One region of the Candidatus Enterococcus palustris genome, then DNA from elsewhere that is predicted to be linked to it. Evidence: riboswitches for the same ligand, from Rfam matches in the RefSeq annotation. Region 1 holds a riboswitch; each other region holds the start of a gene.
The links. Region 1 has a riboswitch for magnesium ahead of mgtA (magnesium-translocating P-type ATPase). Riboswitches for the same ligand answer to the same signal wherever they lie in the genome.

Region 1 (7,432 bases):
GCTATTTTAGAATTCTCTTCTGATAGAATACCGACTGCTATATCGATTTCTTTATTTTCCAGAGCTATTTCAAGATTGTCGTAATAGCCATAATCAATAGAGGCTAATGGATATTTTTGGTGAAAGTCTGTTAGCATTTTTGCAATCAAATAGTCAGTGTCAGCTAAATTTGTTCCGATTTTGATGGTTGCCGTTTCTCCAGTATGGACAAGTAAATTGATTTCTGTGACAGCCATTTCAAATTCTTGAAAAATTTTCTCCCCTCTTTTTTTTAAAACAAGACCCTCAGGCGTTAAGGTGTTATTGCCGTAATCTCTCGTTATCAGTTGGGCGTTTAGCTCCTGCTCTAATTCTCGAATATGTGTGCTTAAATAAGGCTGAGAAATACCTAATTCCTCTGATGTTTTTGTAAAGCTTTTGTTTTTGCATAATGCTAAAAAATAGTCTAATTGTTTTAATTTCATTTGCTCATCTCCTTTACTCTGTTGAAAATAAATGCTGGTTCTCTTCAAGATAAAATAATTTGAGATGAAATAGTCATTTTTTTTTTAAAATATACAAAAAATTAATAGTATTTTTTTATTTTGAAATAATGACTGTTTTCTATAAAGGAAAAGAGCCCTTTTAATTGGTAATAGCCGACCAATTAAAAGGACTTTTATCAGTATTAGCTTACTGATAGGGAATAGTGAACTATTAGTGAATAGGTTGTTTCTTAGTTTAGTATAATTTTTTTTGGCCAATAGAGCCATTCTGTTTTATTTATAGTGCTATTACTTTTTATGAAATTTGAACAATGAACTTTGGAAATATAAATCCCACTACGGGGGAAAGCCGAAGTGGGATCCATCAGAGCTTACTTTGTAAAAAGGAGTATGGATGTTACATAAACGAACTTGGGAGATTCGTTTATACAAATATAGTAAATAAAATGAACTGAATAAACTATTTCTTTTTTGTCATAGAAGTATTCTTTTTTATAAATGATTTAAAAAGGAAGATGGCGAAAAAACTACATTCAAAAAAAGTTATACAGGTATCGTTTTTTTTGTCTATAAATGTAAGGCATAATTCATTAGAATAACAGTGTAATTCTTCTTGTTAGGCGAGGCTCCTATACAAACACAGGCTACTGCCCAAAAATGTCGAGAGACGCCAATGGGTAGAACAGGAACTGTCGAATTAAGGCTTTTCTTAAGGTAGCTAAAAGCTTGGGCTTTTTACGTTGTATAGTGCCAAAACTCAACGATTATGGAGACTCACGGCAAAGCGGGCTGAGTTTTCAGTGCGCTTTTTTGTGTGGAAAGGATGTGGTGACGGTGCCAGAAGATAGTTCGATAAGCCAGAGATCAACTAAAAGAAAAGAGGATAATCTAGATGCAAAAAGAAATGAAGAACATGATCCATGAAAAAGCTTATCAAAAGATAGCGAATTTATCTATCGATAAAGTTTTAGAAAGCTTTTCCTCTTCTTGGGATGGCTTGAAAGCACGAGAAGTTCAACACTCGAAAGAAAAATTCGGTATAAATAAAATTACAGATAATAAAAAAAAGTCCTTTATTTATACTGTGATAAAATCCTATGTCACACCATTTACTGTTGTATTGATGATACTAGCAACTATCTCGTTTTTCACTGAATATGTGTATGCTGAACCAAGTGAGAAAGACATTACTGGGGTTTTGATTATGGTGGTCATGGTTTTGTTAAGCGGCACTATGACTTTAGTTCAATCAGTGAAATCAAGTAATGCAGTCAGTAAATTACAAAATATGATTCAGATCACAGCGACTGTTACCAGAGAAAATAAAGAAATGGAAATACCTGTGGACGAAGTTGTTTGTGGTGACTTAGTTAATCTTGCAGCAGGAGACATGATTCCAGCAGATTTGCGGTTGATTCATGCGAAGGACTTATTCGTTTCACAATCAGCGATGACAGGAGAAAGTTTTCCAGTTGAAAAAAAAGTCAAAAATGTTACTTCTACAAATAATAATAACCAAACAGATTTTGATAATTTATTGTTTTTAGGCAGCAATGTCGTTAGCGGCAGTGGTGTTGGTGTAGCTGTTCGGGTTGGGGATAATACACTGTTTGGAAAAATTGCACAAGATGTTGCAGATGATGAGAAAAAAACAAGCTTTGAATTAGGTGTAAACAAAACGACATGGTTATTGATTCGTTTTATGATGGTGATTACGCCAGCAGTATTTTTGATCAATGGAATCACAAAAGGCGATTGGGGTGAAGCCTTAATGTTTGCTATTGCAACGGCTGTAGGGCTTACACCAGAAATGCTGCCAATGATCGTTACGACTAATTTGGTCAAAGGTTCTAGGGATATGGCAAAAGAAGGAACGATCATGAAAAACGTCAACGCGATTCAAAATTTTGGTGCCATGGATATTTTATGTACGGATAAAACTGGCACCCTGACACAAGACAAGGTCATTTTAGAATATCATTACAATACCTCATGCCAAGAAGATCGGGAAGTATTGCGTTCTGCTTTTTTAAATAGTTATTTCCAAACTGGTCTGCGTAATTTAATCGATAAGGCAATTATTGAAGCGTCATCGAAAGAGTTATCTATCGATGAAGAAGATTATTTTAAGATTGATGAAATTCCTTTCGACTTTAATCGCAGAAGAATGAGTGTTGTTATTAAAAATAGAAGATCGAATCAAAGCTTTTTGATTACTAAAGGAGCAGTTGAAGAAATGCTGCAAGCATGCTCTCATATCAATCAGGCTGGAGACGTTGTTCCGATCACACCAAAAATAAAAAAACAAGTATTAAAAACAGTGAAGGAATTAAATGAAGATGGTCTAAGAGTCTTAGCGATCGCAGATAAAAAAGTCAACAATCAATTAGATGACTATTCTGTTGCAGATGAACAGGAACTGATTTTACAAGGGTATCTCGCTTTTCTAGATCCTCCCAAAGAAACGGCGGCTGCTGCTATTCAAGCATTAAAAAGTAACGGAGTTTCTGTAAAAATTCTAACAGGTGATAATGAATTAGTAACACGTTCAGTTTGTAAAGAAGTTGGTCTGGGGACTGAAAAAATGATCGATGGTTCAGCAATTTCTAAATTATCTGAATCAGAACTAGAACAGATGGTCAATAAATATACTATTTTTACAAAAGTAACACCTGATCAAAAAACAAAAATTGTTAAAGCGTTGAAGAAAAATGAACAAACAGTTGGCTTCATGGGGGACGGAATCAATGACGCAGGAGCTATGAAAGTCTCTGATGTTGGAATTTCTGTAGATACGGCAGTTGATATTGCAAAAGAATCGGCTGATGTGATTTTGCTGCAAAAAGACTTAATGGTTTTAGAACAGGGAATTATTTCTGGACGCAAAGTCTTTAGTAATACAATGAAGTATATCAAAATGACAGCAAGTTCAAATTTTGGGAATGTATTTTCTGTTATTCCTGCGAGTATTTTTTTACCATTTTTACCAGTTGCGCCGATTCAATCACTATTTTTGAATTTGATTTACGATACATCTTGCATGTCCGTTCCGTGGGATAACGTGGATAAAGAGTATGTCGAAAAGCCTAAGAAGTGGGAAGCCAAATCAATTGGTTCATTCATGAAATGGTTTGGACCGACAAGTTCTGTTTTTGATATCGTTACTTATCTATTTATGTATTTTATTATTTGTCCAACTATCTTAGGCGGTGGATTTTTCTCATTAGCAGCCGATCAGAAACTCTTATTTATCGCTATTTTCCATGCAGGTTGGTTTATTGAGTCTCTATGGTCACAAATGTTGGTACTTCATATATTGAGAACGCCAAAAATACCTTTCCTTCAAAGTAGAGCTTCAGGCATCTTGACGCTCGTCACTTCAGTTGGAATTTTAATTGGAACAATTTTGCCGTTTACGAATTTAGGAGCAAGCATTGGTTTTGCACCACTTCCAGGAAATTACTTTTTTTACTTGATTCCAACAATCATTGCGTATTTACTCTTAGTAACAGTGATCAAGAAAATATATATAAGAAAATATCAAGAATTACTCTAGTCAGAAAATACAGAGTTTTAACTGGGCTATTCTATCAAATATCAGACACTTTGATTTCGCGGGAGATATCAAAGTGTCTGTCTTTATTGTATAGTGTCATTACTTTTAAAAGGGGAGCGGAAGAATGAAAAAGCGGGAAATTATGAAGCAAATTAAAACATTTTATCATTGAGTGTGGTAAGATAAGAGACGTCTTCTATATGATGTAAAATAGCAAGACACTCTAAAGTGGAGGAAGAAATAAATTGAAAAACAATTCTAATAGCACCTCAGCATATATACATATTCCGTTTTGCGAACATATCTGTTACTACTGTGACTTCAATAAAGTTTTTTTAGAAGGACAACCTGTAGATGAATATATTCAAAGTCTTTTAAAAGAGATCCGATTAACGAAAGAGCACTATCCAAGCAATGATACCAAAACAATTTACATTGGAGGGGGAACACCTACATCGTTATCGGCGAATCAATTAGCAGTTTTATTAGAAGGTGTACGAAATTTACTCCCTTTTGATCCTAAAAATGAATTTACAGTGGAAGCTAACCCTGGAGATTTAACACAGGAAAAATTACATGTAATGAAAGAATATGGTGTGAACCGCTTGTCGATGGGCGTACAAACTTTTGATAATCAATTGTTGAAGAAAATTGGAAGAAAACATACAGCTGAAGATGTGTACGAAACGATGAAATTTTTGGAAAAAGAAAATTTTTCAAATGTAAGTATCGATTTGATCTATGCTTTGCCTGGACAAACACTAGAAGGATTCCGGGATACGTTGAAACGTGCGATCGAACTTGATTTACCTCACTATTCATTGTATTCACTAATTTTAGAAAATAAAACAATGTTTATGAATTGGGTTCGTCAAGGGCGCTTACAGTTACCAGATCAAGAAGTTGAAGCCCAAATGTTTGAAGAAACGATCATCGCGATGGAAAAAGGCGGCAGACACCAGTATGAAGTGAGTAACTTCGCATTAAAAGGTAAAGAAAGTCAGCATAATTTGATTTACTGGGATAATGAACACTATTATGGGTTTGGCGCTGGAGCAAGTGGCTATTTAGGACATACTCGCTATCGAAATCACGGACCAATTCAGCATTACCTAAAACCTTTACGTGATGATCAGTTACCAACTGTTGAAAAAGAGATACTAACATTGAATAATCAGATGGAAGAGCAACTTTTCTTAGGATTGCGCAAAAAAGATGGTGTCTCTAAAGCGCAATTTAAAGAAAAATTTGGTGTTACGTTAGAGCAAGTTTATAAAGAAAAGATCCCTAAATTGATTGAAAAGGGGTTATTATTGGAAAATGATACGTCTATTCAACTTTCCGAAAAAGGCTTATTTGTTGGAAATGATGTTTTCGAAGAGTTTCTAATCGACAAAGAATAAAAAAGAAAAAGTACAGAGCTGTTTTTGAATAAAAACCCTCTAGTGCTTTTTTTTTATCATCGTTTAGCACTCGATGATAAAGAGTGCTAAAAAAGTGTGTTTTTCTCTTGACAATTATACAAGATGTTGATATATTAATAATTGTATTAGCACTTAGATGCCATGAGTGCTAATGAAGGGTGGTAACTATGATAACGGAAAGACAAAAGAATATTTTGCGACTTATCATCCAGGGATACACAAATACAGGAACTCCTGTAGGATCAAAGAAATTGATGGAAGAAGGAATTAAATCAAGTTCTGCAACGATTCGTAATGATATGAAAGCTTTAGAAGAACATGGATTATTATTAAAGACACATTCTTCGTCTGGTAGAATTCCTTCAATGTATGGTTATCGTTATTACGTGGATCATTTACTAAGGCCGGCTGAAGTTGAACGTGATGAGTTAGAAACGATTCGTCGTTCTTTTGGCAAAGAATTTCATGAAATCAATGATATCATTGAACAATCGGCTGAGATCCTTTCAGATTTGACTAGCTATACAGCATTTTCGTTAGGACCAGAAGTGAAAGAACGGAAATTGACAGGTTTTCGTATCGTTCCTTTAAATGATCGCCAGATTATTGCTGTGATCGTTACAGATAAAGGCAATGTGGAAAGTCAGGTCTTTGCGATTCCGTCATCTGTATCTAGCCAAGATCTAGAGAAGATGACCCAAATCATCAATGATAAACTTGTAGGACAACCGCTATTGACTGTTTATCATCGATTAAGGACGGAAATTCCGATGATTTTACATCGTTATTTTCAAACGCCTGAAGGGATGATGAATTTATTCGATGCAATGTTAGGTCATGCTTTTGAAGAAAAAGTATTTGTCAGCGGGCGCATGAATGTTTTAGATTTCGGGATGAAACAAGATATCGATCAATTAAAATCTGTCTATTCTTTTATGCAAAATACAGATGCACTTACACATTTGTTGACGACAGATGAAAAGACAGATACTCAAATAGCGATTCGGATCGGCTCGGAAATAGGCAACGATTTGCTGGATAATATGAGTATGATCACTGCAACGTATGAAGTATCCGGTCACGGTAAAGGAACGATTGCTTTATTAGGTCCGACTAGTATGCCGTATTCAAAAATGTTTGGTTTAGTGGATGTTTTTCGCCATGAACTAGCTACAAAGCTTGGTGCTTATTATCGTTTTCTTGATGAATAAGCTAAAAGTTTAAATATAGAATTCTATTAATTCTACGGAAATGAGAAGGGAAGTTGCCAGAGTGAGTAATAAAGAAGAAACAAATGAAGAATTACAGGAAGAACGCATGGAAGCTATCGATGATTCAGGAGTTTCAGAAGTAGAAGCTGAAATGACAGAATTAGAAAATGCTCAAGCTGAACTATCAGAAATGGAAGATAAATTCCTAAGAGCTCGAGCTGAAATTGCCAATATGAGCAACCGTTTTAAAAATGAACGTGAATTGCTTGTTCGTTACCGATCGCAAGACTTAGGTAAAAAATTATTGCCTTCGCTTGATAATTTAGAACGTGCGATGGCAATCGAAGTCGATGATGAGCAAGGCGCAAGCTTGAAAAAAGGTATTTCGATGGTTCTTGAAAGTGTACAAGCTGCACTGAAAGAAGAAGGTATTGAAGAAATTCCAACAATGGGAGAAGTATTCGATCCTAATTTACATCAAGCAGTCCAAACGATTCCAGCAAGTGATGAAACACCTGCAGATACAATCGTTGAAGTCCTACAAAAAGGATATAAATTACATGACCGCGTTTTACGAGCAAGCATGGTTGTTGTTGCACAATAACAAGGAATGTTTGCATAATATAAATTGAAAAAATTAAAATAGAAGATAGGAGATCATTAATTATGAGTAAAATTATTGGTATTGACTTAGGAACTACAAACTCAGCAGTTGCAGTATTAGAAGGCGGAGAAGCAAAAATCATTGCAAACCCA
Region 2 (7,432 bases), 740 kb from region 1:
TTACTTTTAGTATCTAAATAAATATAACCTCTAGTTGAAAAGTTCCAATAATCATAACCACTCGTATATGGATTAACTGATCTGATCGTATATATGTTTAACCCTTCATGATCTAAATAAACACCATCACTACTCGTACCTAAAACAGCGTACTCCCAATTGCCAACTTCTAGGGTTTTTCTAAAGTTACCTTTAAAGTCCCCATTCATCGTATAAGCACTCATCTTTACTTTTTTCCCAGTTGGCGGTGCTGCTTGTGCCGTTACACCAAAATATAAACTTACTCCAAATAGACTACTAAGCAATAGTAACGTTGTTATGACTTTTTTGACCCTTGATTTCTTTACTTTCTTTTCCATTTGCATCCCCTTATCTTTCATTGATAGTTATTTCACAAATCAATCATAAGGTAGTTTCAAAATAAATAACAGTTCAAATTCGTTTTTACAACATCCAAAAATGGTCTCTTTCTTTAACATGTTTGTCCACTCTTTCCTTAATCGTTATTTAAGTCTTATACAATCGCAATCAATTTCTAGTCCATCAAAATTATCCCGTAATCTAGTCATTATCTTCATCTCAAAAGATTATTTTGACCCATTATTAAACAATAAAAAGAGAATGCTACAATTTAACATTCTCTTTATGTTCTTGATTTAGTTTTTTCTACAATAACTCTTTTCTCAATTCCTCGTCTGTTCGAGTAGACAAATATTTAGGCGCAATATCTAAAACAGTATATGCCCCAAATTGTTTTTCCTTAGCCAAACGAACACAGGCTCTAGCATAAGCAACTAAGACACTTGCCGTAAATTCGGGATTACTCTCCAGCTGTAAATTATATTCGATGACTTGCTTGGTATTTTCATGTGTTGTTCCTGTATGCAGTACCGTGCCGCCATGAGGCATCGCTTTATGTTTTTGATCCAATTCAGACTGAGAAATAAAATGAACCTCAGTATCATAATCTGCAAAGTAATTCGGCATTGTAATGATTTCTTCGCGAATTTTTTCTGCCTGTGATTCATTTTCAAGCACAACAAAACATTCTCTAAAATGTTTATCTCGAGTAGTCAAACCCAGTTGTTCTAAAGCTTTGAGCTTCTCTATAACATCATTGTTTGGAATTGTATATTGAACGGCATCTAATACACCGTCAATTCGTCGTAATGCATCGGAATGACCTTGGCTAACACCTTTACCCCAAAATGTATTCGTCTGTCCAACTGGTAAAATGCTTTGTGCATACAAACGATTCAAACTAAACAAACCTGGGTCCCATCCTGTTGAGATAATCGACGTTGTTTGATTTTCTTTTGCTACTTGATCCACTTTCGCAAAATGCTCTGGAATCTTAGCATGTGTGTCAAAGCTATCGATCGTGTTAAATAAATGAGTCCACTCCGGTGTTTGTGTTGGCAAATCTGTCGCTGAACCGCCGCAAAGAATGCAGACATCGATTTCACCTTTTTTGTGTTTCAATTGCTCCATCGTAAATGCTTTAGAACCTTCTGTTTGCACCGTTTCAGGAGCTCTTCTTGTAAAGACACCGACTAATTCCATATCTTTGTTTTGTTTGATCGAACGTTCAACCCCGCGTCCAAGGTTTCCATATCCAATGATTGCTACTTTTATCATACTAACATTCCTCCACTTCTATAAATCAGATTATACCAAAAGAAAAAGACATCTGACAATTGGAAGTTGAAAAAATGAGTTTCTTCTTTTACTGTTCCATTATATTCAATTGTTTCTTTAATTCCGTGGTGATTTTTTGCTTTTCCTCATCTGAAATACTCTGATAAGAAATCCCTTCTTCCCCAGTATAGCCATCACCTGTAAATCCTTCCCCTTGCATTTGATAACTTTCAATGTTTTCTAGGGCTTTTTGATAATTTTTCATTAAAAGAGTCATTTGATCCAGGGTCATATCGGTTTGACCATTTTCTCCTATTACGTCGAGTAATTCTTGATAACGAAAAACACTTTTCATCGAAGTTAATTCTTTGGTAAGCTGAATCGTTACCTCTCGCTGCCTCTTTTGTCTGCCGTAATCGCCTAAAGGATCTTCATAGCGCATTCTCGCATACTGTAATGTTTCCCAGCCGCCTAAATGCTGTTCCCCTTTTGGATAATGAATTCCTTCTGCATCAAACTCAAAATCATTATTGACGGTGACACCGCCAACTGCGTCACTTAAAGCTGCTAAACCATCCATATTGATCACAAAATAATGATTGATTGGGATATCTAAATAATGTTCAACCGTATCGATCATCATCTCGTCTCCACCAAAGGAATGAGCATGATTGATTTTGTCATAGACGCCATCTTTCCCAATGATTTCGACATAAGCATCTCTGGGAATACTTGTGATCGTAGTTTTCTTCAATTGATTATTGACGGTGACCACCATAATCGTATTTGCTCGAAAATCTGTTTTGCGTTTAGAATCATTTGCGATACCTAACAGTAAGAAACTCGCAGGTTCACTATTTCCTAACTCTGCGGCTTTATTTTTTCGATTTAGTGGCTGATACATTTTATCGGCAGTTTTTTGGACTTTTTGAAACACCGCAGCACCATAAGCTGAAGCTCCAGCAACGACTAGTAAAAGCACTGTTAGCGTACCTAAAATAGTTCTTTGAATGAACTTTTTTTTAGCAATAGGAGTAGAAAATTCTCTATTAAGGTACACTCTTTGCAAGAAAACAAAAGAGAACTTGACCCAAGTATAGCTTAAAAGAAAACCTGCAAGCACATCACTCGGATAATGAACTCGTAAATAAATCCGGCTCAATCCAATCAAAAGAACATACACGATCAAAGTGTTTTTAAAAAACTTGTAATGCTTCATTTCCTTTGAATAAACGGTTTGTAAAATCATGATCATCGAACAAGCTAAGCACATGGCTAAGAGCGAATGCCCACTTGGAAAACTATAGGAAGTTCGTTCAGCCAACTGTTCTACATTTGGTCTCTGCCGCGCCACAAGCTGCTTTAAGACAAATCCAAAAGCGCTGACTACTAAGACATTACTACTTAGCCAAACTGCCAATAACTTATGTTTATTTCGCCAAAGTATAAATGAGACTATCAAGCTAACAACAAAAATCGGCATGATCGTAGCACTTTTGGCAACTAAATCCACAATACTGGTCAGTAATTGACTCGGTTTCCAATTAAAGTGATAAATCGCTGAATCTAACTGAACAAACCATGATTCTTGTTTTACAACTAAAAAGGTTAGCAATGAAAAAAATACGACACTTAAAACTGCTGGAGTAAATTTCTTTTCTTTCAACGTATACATGTGATAAATCCCTTCATTCATATATTCAGTAAAACAACCAAGTTAAAGATTATTTCCAAGTACTTTTCACAGGAATATCATACAACTAAAAAAATTTTGATTCTTAATTGACAGTAGTGAATCATCTAAAGGCATACAGTTGACTCTTATTTACCAAAAGAAAAAAGCCAAACATGCTTTCCCTAAGACGTTTGACTTTCAATCAATCTCATCGTCTGAGTTTTAGCACTATACAACGTAAAGAAAAATTCTTAGCTATTTTATGAAAAGCCTTAATTCGACAATTCCTGTTTTACACATTGGCGTCTTTCGACGTTTCTGCGCAATAGCCTGTGTTTGTATAGGAGCCTCACCTAACAAGGTTATTTATCTATTTATTTTGTTAAATAGTAACGCTGGAAAAAAATTTTTTCAAGTTATTTTATGACTCTTTAGTTTTTCTTAATTTAAAATCTGAAAAAGATAGCATCAATAAACAAGCAGAAGCAATCATCAAAATAGGATTGATGATTGCTTCTGCTATACTCTATTTTACTCATCTAACTCTTCAAATTGTGAGTTATAAAGTGACGCATAATAACCGCCTTGAGCAAGTAATTCTTCATGTGTTCCTTGTTCTTTAATATCGCCATCTTGCATATACAAAATCTTATCCGCATCTTTGATCGTTGATAAACGGTGCGCAATAACAAATGACGTACGACCAGCCATTAAATTATTCATAGCACCTTGAATCAAGCCTTCTGTTCTGGTATCAACAGATGATGTTGCTTCATCAAGGATCAAAATCGGTTTATCAGCTAAGATTGCGCGGGCAATTGTTAAAAGTTGTTTTTGACCTTGGGAAATGTTGGAAGACTCTTCATTTAATTCCATATTGTAACCACCAGGCAACGTTTGGATAAAGTGATGAACGTGAGCGGCTTTCGCGGCTTCATAGACTTCTTCATCCGTTGCATCTAAACGACCATAGCGTAAGTTTTCCATGATGGTTCCTTTAAATAACCAAGTGTCTTGTAAAACCATCCCAATATTTTTACGTAAATCTGCACGATTAAAGTCTTTGATATTATGACCATCGATTTTGATTGCGCCAGATGTTACATCGTAAAAACGCATCAATAATTTAACCATAGTTGTTTTACCTGCACCAGTTGGTCCAACGATTGCCACTGTTTGGCCGGGATCAACATGTGAACTGAAATCATTGATAATGATTTTGTCTGGTGTATACCCGAAACGAACATGTTCAAAATCGACCATCCCTTTGGCTTTGTCGATTTTAACTGGATTTGGTACTGTTTGTGCTTCTTCATCTTCTTCAAGAAATTCAAAAACACGTTCAGCTGCTGCTGCCATTGATTGGAGTAAGTTTGATACTTGAGCCAATTGGGCAATAGGTTGTGTTAAGTTACGAACATATTGGATAAACGCTTGGATATCTCCGACCGTGATCGTGCCATTATAAGCTAATATTCCACCAAAAATCGCTACTGCAACGTACCCTAAATTTCCAACAAAGTTCATGATCGGTTGCATCAAACCTGAAAGAAATTGGGATTTCCAAGCTGATTTGAATAAGACATCATTTTGTTTTTTAAATTCTGTAAGTGAATTTTCTTCATCGTTGAATAGACGTACGATGTTATAACCACCGATGGTTTCTTCTACTTTACCATTGATCACGCCAAGATATTCTTGTTGTGTTTTAAAGTATTTTTGCGAATTTTTCACAACGATCAAAATTAAGATCATTGAAATTGGGACGATCAAAATCGCAATACCTGTCATTTGCACAGAAATCGATAGCATCATGACAATAACACCAATGATAGTGAATACTGATGTAATCAGCTGTGTGATCGATTGGTTTAGTGATTGACCTAGAGTATCCACATCATTGGTGATACGAGATAAGACTTCACCCGTTGTACGACTCTCAAAATAATTCATTGGCATACGATTGATTTTTTCTGAAATTTCTTTACGCATGCGATATGTGATTTTTTGCGAAATCGTTGACATGATCCAACCTTGAATGATCCCAAAAGCGGATGCCACTAAGTAGAGCCCTAACATAAAGAGTAAGATTCCACCAATTTTATTAAAATCGATTCCGCCAGTTCCTTGATATTTTTTGATTAAACCATTAAACAATTCTGTGATTGCTTGGGATAAAATTTTTGGACCCCAAATATTAAATACGGTTGAAGCAATTGCAAAGATCATTACAAAGAAAACGGGTATTTTATAAGCACCAATATAGGAGATTAATTTTTTTAGTGTTCCTTTAAAATCTTTGGCTTTTTCCACTGGAGCGCCATGCCCAGGTCCGCGTCCGCCACGAGGGCGATTTTGTGTTTGTTCTGCCATTATTCTTCGCTCCTCCCTACTCTGCTTCTTCTATGCCTAATTCAGCATTACTCAATTGTGATTGAGCAATTTCTTGATAGACAGTGGATGATTTCATTAATTCATCATGTGTTCCATGATCTACAACACGACCTTCGTTCAATACGATAATATTATCTGCGTGAAGAATCGTAGAGATTTTTTGAGCAACGATGATTTGCGTCGCACCTTTGATATTTTCAGATAAGGCTTTTCTCAACGCCACATCTGTTTTATTATCCAGTGCTGAGAATGAGTCATCAAAGATCAAGATTTTAGGATTTTTCGCTAAGGCACGAGCGATGGATAATCGTTGTTTTTGTCCACCAGAAACGTTCGTTCCACCTTGAGAAATTTCCCGATCGTAGCCTTTTTCATTTGAATCGATGAATTCTTCAGCTTGAGCAATTTCAGCTGCTTTTCGCATTTGTTCATCCGAGATATTTGCATCCCCAAATTTGATATTTGAGGCAATATCACCTGAGAATAAGATCCCTTTTTGCGGCACAAATCCAATGATTTCATGTAATTTATGCAAACTCATCTCACGAATATCGATGCCATCGATCGTAATTCGTCCACCTGTTACATCAAACAAACGTGGGATCAAGTTAACGATCGTTGATTTACCTGAACCTGTTGAACCAATCAACGCTGTTGTTTGACCTGGTTTTGCCGTAAAGTTGATATGATGTAAGACATCTTCATCCGCATCGCCGTAACGGAATTCTACCGCTTCAAATTTCACTTCACCTTTGAAGTCATGGTCATCTTTAGGTTGTTCTGGATCTTTGATCGTTGGTTCTGTTTCGAGAACTTCTTCCACACGACCAGCAGCAACATTAGCACGAGGTAAGATAATTGAAACCATTGACAACATCATAAAGGCCATAACGATTTGCATCGTATACGTAATAAAGGCCATCATATCCCCAACTTGTAATTGACCGTTATTCATATTATGTCCGCCGACCCAAACGATCAAAACTGAAATACCATTCATCAATAACATCATGACTGGCATCATAATAGACATTGCACGGTTAACGAATAATTGAGTTTTCATTAAATTCGTATTCGCAACATCAAAACGCTCTTCTTCGAATTTTTCACGTGAAAATGCACGAATAACAGGTAATCCAGTGATGATTTCACGAGAAACCAAGTTGACTCTATCCACTAAGTTTTGTAATGCTTTAAATTTAGGCATTGTTGTTACGAGTAAGCTTAGAACTAACACTAGAACTGCTGCGACAGCTACACCGACAATCCAGCCCATACCTGTTCCTGTTTGATAAACATTATAGATCCCGCCAATACCTAAGATTGGTGCATATAACACGATACGCATGATCATTACGATCCCCATTTGCATTTGTTGGATATCATTGGTATTACGTGTAATCAATGAAGCTGGAGAGAATTTCTCCATTTCAGTATTTGAAAATTGCAATGTTCGTTCATATTGACCGACACGCAAGTTTCGCCCAACAGAAGCTGCTACTAATGAGGCGATCAACCCAACAATGATTGCAGCCACTGCAGAAACAAGGGTTAAGAGAACCATTTTAGTTCCTGTTTTGACCATATAATCTGTTTGAATTTGTTGCGTATTCATATCTAGTGCTTTATATTCAGCAAGGGTCAATTGAATCCCTACTGTTTTCATTGAATCTGCCCCTAAATCGCCTAAGCTGTTTTTAGTCTCTTTACGAGCGGCTTCGACTT
Region 3 (7,432 bases), 1.4 Mb from region 1:
TATTGAATAACATCGTACGACTTGCATTGGAATAATCTGTTACATGAGTTTCTCCGCCAGTCAATTTCCAAACCAACCAAGTATCGATCGTGCCAAATAATAGCTCGCCTTTTTCAGCTCTTTCTTGTGCCCCTTCTACATTATCTAAAATCCAGCGAACCTTCGTCGCTGAAAAATAAGCATCTACGATCAATCCCGTTTTTTCATGGATCATGTCACCATGTCCGTCTTCTTTTAATTGATCTGCAATCGGTGAAGACTGACGCGATTGCCAAACGATTGCATTATAAATCGGTAATCCTGTTAATTTGTCCCAAACAACCGTTGTTTCACGTTGGTTGGTAATACCGATTCCGGCGATATCAGAAGGTTTGACACCTGACTCGATCAAAGCACCTGCGATAACTGACTGAACGGAATTCCAAATTTCATTTGCGTTATGTTCTACCCAACCAGCTTTAGGAAAAATTTGCGTAAATTCTTTTTGAGAACTGCCAATGTTATTCCCTTTTTTATCAAAAATAATTGCTCTTGAACTTGTTGTTCCTTGGTCGATCGCCATGATATACTTTTGTTCTGTCATTGTTGATTCCTCCTAATGTTTAAAATCCGAAGTGTTAGCCCATTTCATTAGATCAAATAAAAACATAATAGACACAAACTCTCTCTTTTTCCTCAGAAACTAGCTACAATTTGAAAACGCTTTATATTTCATGTATTTATAATATACGCAAATGCTTTTATAAAAACGTCATCTTTTTTTTTATTTCAAAAATAAATGAAAGTTTTTCTGAATAAACCCATCCTACTAACGAAAAAGCCAAAAATAAAATAGCGAACTATCTTTGTTTTTGGCTTTTTCCTCTTAACTTATCTTTTATTGTGCAGTTCTCGAATCTTCATTCTGATTTGATTGATATCATAAGACGATCCTAGTTCTGAAAGCACATAAACCTCTTTAGCAGAACGGTAGGAACTGGGCTGCATGATATTTGTGATCATCAGATCGTAGGTCATTTTCGAATCGTAAGGCTCAATGGTCAGGCCATTTAAATTTTTCAAGCTCAAGACCAATACCTGAGTCATTACTTCTTTATACAAATGATCCATCTTCAAATCAATTCCGATTCGAGTTTCACCGACAATTTCAAAATCAATGATTGCAAGAACACTAAGATACTTAACAAGCGACCATTCATGTAAACTATTGCCTTTTTCATAACGTTCTCCAAAACATTCCAAACTCCTGTCTAAAAGGGTGTGAGAAAACTCCGCCAATTGATGACTGGACAAATTCTGTTCCTTTTGCCAAATATTTTCCCGATCAAACAGCTCTAGCTCTCCTTTGAAAAAGTAAAGCCGACTATGAATCTGAGAGAAATAATAAAAAATCTTCTTCTCAAGGTTCGGGAAAAATTTTTGTGGGCGATAATACAAAATCACATGCTCTAAGACAAACGTATCCGCTAGTGATGTTGGTGTACGTCTTCCTCGAATCAAACTATAATCAGCAAAATCAGATTCCGACAAAACCGACATACTTGTTAAAAAGATAAAATGCAGTAAACTTTCTTCTTCATCGATTTCAAGAGGATATCGACTAAAGAACCGTAAAACAAAAGAACGAACTGTTTGAAAAAAAGGATCTTGTTCATATACTTGACTTTTGCTGTATAATTCTTTAAATGTTTTTGGCTGTACTACGATTCTTTTCTTACTGATCGTCAACCACAAACTGATTTTTAATTTACTATGCTCTTCAAAAGTAAGAGACAACGCTTTTTCTAGTGCTTCGATGATCCTCAGATTTTGAACGGTCAATGTTTTTTCCTGATGGACTTCATAAGGTGTCAAAAACCAATAAATTTGAAAATAAAAATAACGAATCTGCAACTCTTCCCCTTTTAATTGACCATTGCGGATTTTAAGATCGAATTCTTTGAGCAACAAATTTAACTCTTTGATTTTTCTGAATAAAGAAGACTCGCTGATCATAAATTTAGTCGTCAACTGAGCAATCGTAAATTCACGATAATGAAATAAATAATCAATCAACTGAAACTTGATCGATGCTCGAACATAATCTTCTATAACCTTACTAATAGAAAACTGATCTGACATATGGATCGCCACCCATTGCCCGTCATAAAACAGTGAGCAGTCTTTTTCGTATGGTTTCAAATAATAGCCTAGCTCTTTTAAATCACTTTCAAAAGAAGCTTTTGATACTCCTGAATAATCCAATAACTCAGTATCCTTGATCCGGCCACCAGCTAAGATCACCTTCTTTAAAATCCCAATTTCTCTTGCTTCTTTTTTATCTAATAAGGCTTCAATCTTCATCCGCTTCACTCCACAAACCTTCAAAACCTAGCTGGTTCGTGATATCTATCACGTTGGAATAATAAGGATGATATAAAAAATCTTTTTGATAAAAAGCTTCTAAGGTTTGCCCCGTTTGGATTCCAAGTGCCAATGTATTGATTTTCTCCAAGATATCCGCTTTTGAAACCAATTGCGCACCTAATAATTTATGACTTTCTTTTTCATAAATAATTTTACCGAAAATTGTTTCACTACCAGAAAATAAAGAGCTTTTTTGCTGAACATGAGCAACCGAAATAGGCTGGTCATGAAATAATCCTTCTGCTTCCGTCAATCCTGTACTCGCTATATAATAGTCCACAAGTTTTGTCCCGATCGTCCGAATTGAGCCGACAAATGGCGTAGTTGCTTCTACAAGATTTTGAGCAACAACTAGTCCCGTTCTTACGGCATTGTTCACTAATGGGATGTAAAATGTTTCCTTAGACAAACTGTACGGCACTTGAATACAATCACCGATCGCAAAAATATCTGCTTGGGACGTTTGCAAATACTCATTCACAAAAACGGTCTGGTCCGTGTGTGTTCTGATGTGTTCATCTAAATAAGCTAAGTCAGGGCGAACATTCATCGCAAAAATAGCACTATCACATACTAATTCAGATTTTTTTGTTTCGATCAAAAGACCTTCGTCCGTATCCGTGACTTTTTCTACGGTTTCATCAAAATGAAACATCACACCACGAGCGGCCATTTCAGCTTGTACCGGCTGAATCATTTCTTCATCGAAATACTTAAAGAGCAAATAATCCATCCGCTCAAACAGATGCACTTCTTTGCCTTTTTTTAGCAACGTATCTGCTGCTTCTCCGCCAATTTGACCACCGCCGATCAGTGCTACTTTATTACTATTTTCTAAGTGGTTGATCGCATCCAACACCCCAGGTAAAAATTTATATTTTAAAACCTTTTCTGAATCACTACCAAGAATTTTCTGCGACCATTGACTTGAACCTGTTGCTAAAATCAATTTATCAAATGACATAAAAAAGTCTTCATCCTGTTTTTCATATTTGATGATATGCTGTTTTGAGTCCATGCCAACTACTTTTGCACTCATCAGCAAAGTAATCTCGTTGTCGATTAATTGTTGTTCCGAAATAAACTGAGCCGTTTCGATCGGGTCGATCCTCTCATTAAAATAAAGATTGATACCGCCTGGTAAGTAGCCGATGGTTTGTTGTTTCTCGATTAAATGGATTTCAGCTGTGGGATATTTTTTTCTGATCGCTAAAGCAGCTGATACTCCAGCAAATGAAGCACCAATGATTACGACTTTCACAGTAAAACCTTCTTTCTAAGTAAACCGTTTTCCTAAAGAATAGCATACCCCTACTCTTAACGCATAGAAATAAGCTGATATATTTCATAGACAAAAAAAGATCTGTCTGCTCAGTATAAAAAGAGCAGACAGATCACGTTCACTTGTATGATTCCATTTTACTTATCTTTCATAAAATCTTGAATTGCTTGAGCATTTTTTTGTTCATCAAGTTCGATCACGCTTCCTGATTCCGTATAATCATTAAAATTCCATGATCCTTCTACTGGAACTGAAAGTGATTTTAAGGGCTTCACTTTTCCAGAAAGAAAATCCTTCGCCAAATCGATCAATAAACTTGTTGGTACATTTGTATCGATTTTGCCGACCATTTTCCCAGCAACTTGAGGAAGTTCCCAGACTGGAATCAAATCTTTAGATTGCTCAACTAGCGCATCCATCACTTGCTGCTGGCGTCTGATTCGACCGAAATCGCCTTCTTCATCCATTCTAAAACGAGCATACTGCAATAAACTATTCCCATGCAAGGTTTGCTTTCCTTTCAGAATATCCACACCATCTAAGTTAATATCTTTTTCAGCATCGATTGTTACCCCTTTTGGATAAAGTTCATCAATGATGTCACTAAATTCTTTAAAGTCCATGACAACATAATAATTGATCGGTAAATCAAAGTTGGTTTTCAAGACATCTTTTGTCATTTGTGCGCCGCCATATGCATAGGCTGCATTTATTTTATCTTGCCCGCCATCAGGGAACGTTACATAGCTATCCCTCATGATTGAAATCAATTTAGGCTGTTTGGTTTTCCCGTCATAGTGAGCGACCATCAACGTATCTGAGCGTCCTTGGTCTTCATCATCATCTCTAGAGTCATTCCCAACGACCATGACCGTTAGTTCTTTGTCACTCGTTTGTTCATCACCCGTAAAATTTTGGTTCTTATTAGGAAGTTTTGATTCACTCTCCTCTTTGGCTGTTTGGAAGGAAATCGCCGCATAACAGCCTGCGCTTACAATCACCAGCAGAATTGATAACAGGGTAATAATCATTATTTTTACAGATTTTTTCATTGTTTATTCCTTTCTACAGCTCTATTCATTTCTTGGATAAAAGAAAAATCCCCGCACCAAGAAAACTCAGCGAAGGGATTAGATTACAAAGTTTAAATACATGGCATTCGCCACTTACTTATAACTTACCATGATCTTCTCTTCGTTGAGTTTTAGCACTATATAACGTAAAAAGCATTGCTTTTAGCTACTTTGGAAAACGCCTTAATTCGACGAATTCTGTCCTACCCGTGCCTGTCTTTCGACATTTCTGAGCAGTAGCCTATGTTTATATAGGAGCCTCACCTAACAAGTATTTAATTCATTTTAAACTATAAGCGTATCGTATCACAAAGTCAAATTAAATTTTATATAAGAGACTCACTTTTACAACTATGTTATTTAATTGAAAGTACATTACATCTAAAGCTACATTAGATACCCTACATAATAAACAAATATTCCAAACTAAAAAATCTTTACATTTTCTTAAATAATAGCTATTTTCTATCAAATCGTAACTTTCCATAGACAGACAAGGGTTTATCTGTTTCAATGTTTAAAGGACCTAACATTGGGAGGATAAATATGGAAAATTTTTTAGAGAAACAACAAGAATTCTTTTTCAGCTTTTTAACAGATAGTATCGATAATTTTCTATTAGATCATTCTGATGATACCTTTTATGTATTTGCTTTAGACTGCACTATTTATGAAGAAGGTGAAATCAACCTTTACTTTAATACCGTAGACCTTTGGCAAGAAACAACCGATTATTATACAAGTAAAGGTCATACTTCATCACAGTTAGAAGAAATGAAATATAATGCTCGTGACTGGGATGAAAATCAACGTTTTGCCACTCTTCATCTATTTGACGATTGGGTGGAAGACGAACAAGATATTGAAACAGTTCTCGACTGGCTTTGTCAGCAAATAGTGCTCTTAACAGATAGTGAATCATTCGAGCGTATTCCTAAAACAGAAGATTTCAAGGTATTGGTTTACGATCATGATGAAAATCCATCTGACTCACAAGAAAGATTTGAAAAAATCGGAATGTCTGAACTTTTTCAAATAGAATAATAAAAAAGCCTAACTTTTGGGTCTCACAACAGATTGCAAAAGCAGGCTTTTCTATTTTCTTGAAGTTTGTCTTCACCAGCTAAAAAGAAAATGCTAACTCTTCCAAATTAAAAAGTGTTACCAGAATTTCATTTACTTTCTCTGCTAATTTTTTCTCATCTCTGATCTGATCATTTGTTTCGATCTTTGTTGCCTCATTTGAATAAGTCAGAAAATCATATTCTTCTTTAAGTGTGATTTGATAATCAGCTTTTTTATATAATGTATAATCATCAATCTCATCCATTTGATATTCGCGTTTGTAACCATTTTTTAACACAATCGCAGTTAGCAACGTGTTGACCGTCAAAGCTTCTAAGAGAACTGTTTCTTCATCTAATTTCAATGTATAATTTTCATCTTCAATAATGCCGCAAGCATTACAGCCTCCATCTAATAAGTTGACCGTTCTAGTGATTATCGCTCTTTTCATCTGTACAACTCCTTCCTTCTATTTCTAAACACATTATATCAAAAGCAAAACGCTAATGAGACACTATTTTTCCTAAAAAAAATCATTACACACAAATAAGGCTTTTTTTAAATAAAATAAATAGTAAATGACGATAATAACAAATATATTTTAAACATTATGAGAAATTACTCATATATATTTACTTTATATTTACTTTAGATAATAATATAGACAAGCTACTGTTCATAAAACAGTAGCAAAAAAGAGGAGGTATTTTTTATGAAATTTTTTAAAGGTATGATGGTTGCAGGTTTAGCAATCAGTTTATGTTCTGCTAGTTTAGCAACAGTATCAAGCTCAGCAGATGCAGCAACAGTGGTGGAGTCAAATTACAATAAGACAGTTACTTTATTCAATAAAGCGGACATCTTAGCGTACACAGGTTTATCATTAACTAGTTCAAATGTATCATCTGTTTATAATGAATTAGTTAAAGCAAGTACATGGGAAGCTGCAGGTTATAGTTCATCACAAGCAGCTGTGATTGCAAGAGATTTTGGTAGAAACTATTACAAATCAGTAAACCTGTTGCAAAAAATGACTTATCAAAATGATTTACATCTTAAAGTTATTTTAATCACTAAAGGCTATGTAAAAGCAGAGTTCGGTTTACAATCATACTATGTTCCAGAAGCGCCAGTTACTCCAGAAAAACCTGAAGAACCTGAAGTTCCTGAAACTCCTGAAGTACCAGAAACGCCTGTTACTCCTGAAAAACCAGAAACACCTGCTGAACAATCTGATTTGAAAAAATTAGAAATTCAAATTAAGTATACTACTGGACAACAAATTCAATTACAATATCAAGTGAATTCTAACGGCACGATCAAAGCTCAATACCAAGATAAATCAAACAAAGTTCAACTACAAGGTAGTGCAGCTGAAGAAAAAATCGAAGGAATCATCGCTGGCTTAGACTTGAAAAATGGTAGTGAAAAAGAAATTACTTCACACATTTTAAACAAATTGGGTCGTGGTTCAAGCTACAAACAATTCCAGTATCAAGCTCAATTTAACGACAATAAACAAGTTAAATTTAAACTTAAATAAGCAATAGAATAATCAATCATCAAAATTAAAAGACCTCTTTTCTATGTTGTAGAAAAGAGGTCT

Region 2: another riboswitch for magnesium. It lies ahead of A5821_RS01505 (phosphatase PAP2/LCP family protein); the one in region 1 lies ahead of mgtA (magnesium-translocating P-type ATPase).
Region 3: another riboswitch for magnesium. It lies ahead of A5821_RS16170 (LCP family protein); the one in region 1 lies ahead of mgtA (magnesium-translocating P-type ATPase).

Annotation. Positions count from the first base shown of each region.
Region 1 is NZ_CP147244.1:1,062,051-1,069,482, reverse strand. It holds gene A5821_RS05050 (LysR family transcriptional regulator) at 1-464, opposite strand, end outside; M-box (ykoK) riboswitch at 1,091-1,261, shown strand; gene mgtA (magnesium-translocating P-type ATPase) at 1,378-4,041, shown strand; gene hemW (radical SAM family heme chaperone HemW) at 4,287-5,444, shown strand; gene hrcA (heat-inducible transcriptional repressor HrcA) at 5,633-6,676, shown strand; gene grpE (nucleotide exchange factor GrpE) at 6,783-7,280, shown strand; gene dnaK (molecular chaperone DnaK) at 7,343-7,432, shown strand, end outside.
Region 2 is NZ_CP147244.1:317,369-324,800, reverse strand. It holds gene A5821_RS01515 (hypothetical protein) at 1-359, opposite strand, end outside; gene A5821_RS01510 (diaminopimelate dehydrogenase) at 667-1,638, opposite strand; gene A5821_RS01505 (phosphatase PAP2/LCP family protein) at 1,727-3,313, opposite strand; M-box (ykoK) riboswitch at 3,514-3,681, opposite strand; gene A5821_RS01500 (ABC transporter ATP-binding protein) at 3,845-5,686, opposite strand; gene A5821_RS01495 (ABC transporter ATP-binding protein) at 5,703-7,432, opposite strand, start outside.
Region 3 is NZ_CP147244.1:3,466,316-3,473,747, reverse strand. It holds gene glpK (glycerol kinase GlpK) at 1-583, opposite strand, end outside; gene A5821_RS16180 (helix-turn-helix domain-containing protein) at 871-2,343, opposite strand; gene A5821_RS16175 (FAD-dependent oxidoreductase) at 2,333-3,667, opposite strand; gene A5821_RS16170 (LCP family protein) at 3,826-4,740, opposite strand; M-box (ykoK) riboswitch at 4,872-5,040, opposite strand; gene A5821_RS16165 (DUF4303 domain-containing protein) at 5,308-5,805, shown strand; gene A5821_RS16160 (DUF4809 family protein) at 5,885-6,277, opposite strand; gene A5821_RS16155 (YusW family protein) at 6,539-7,369, shown strand.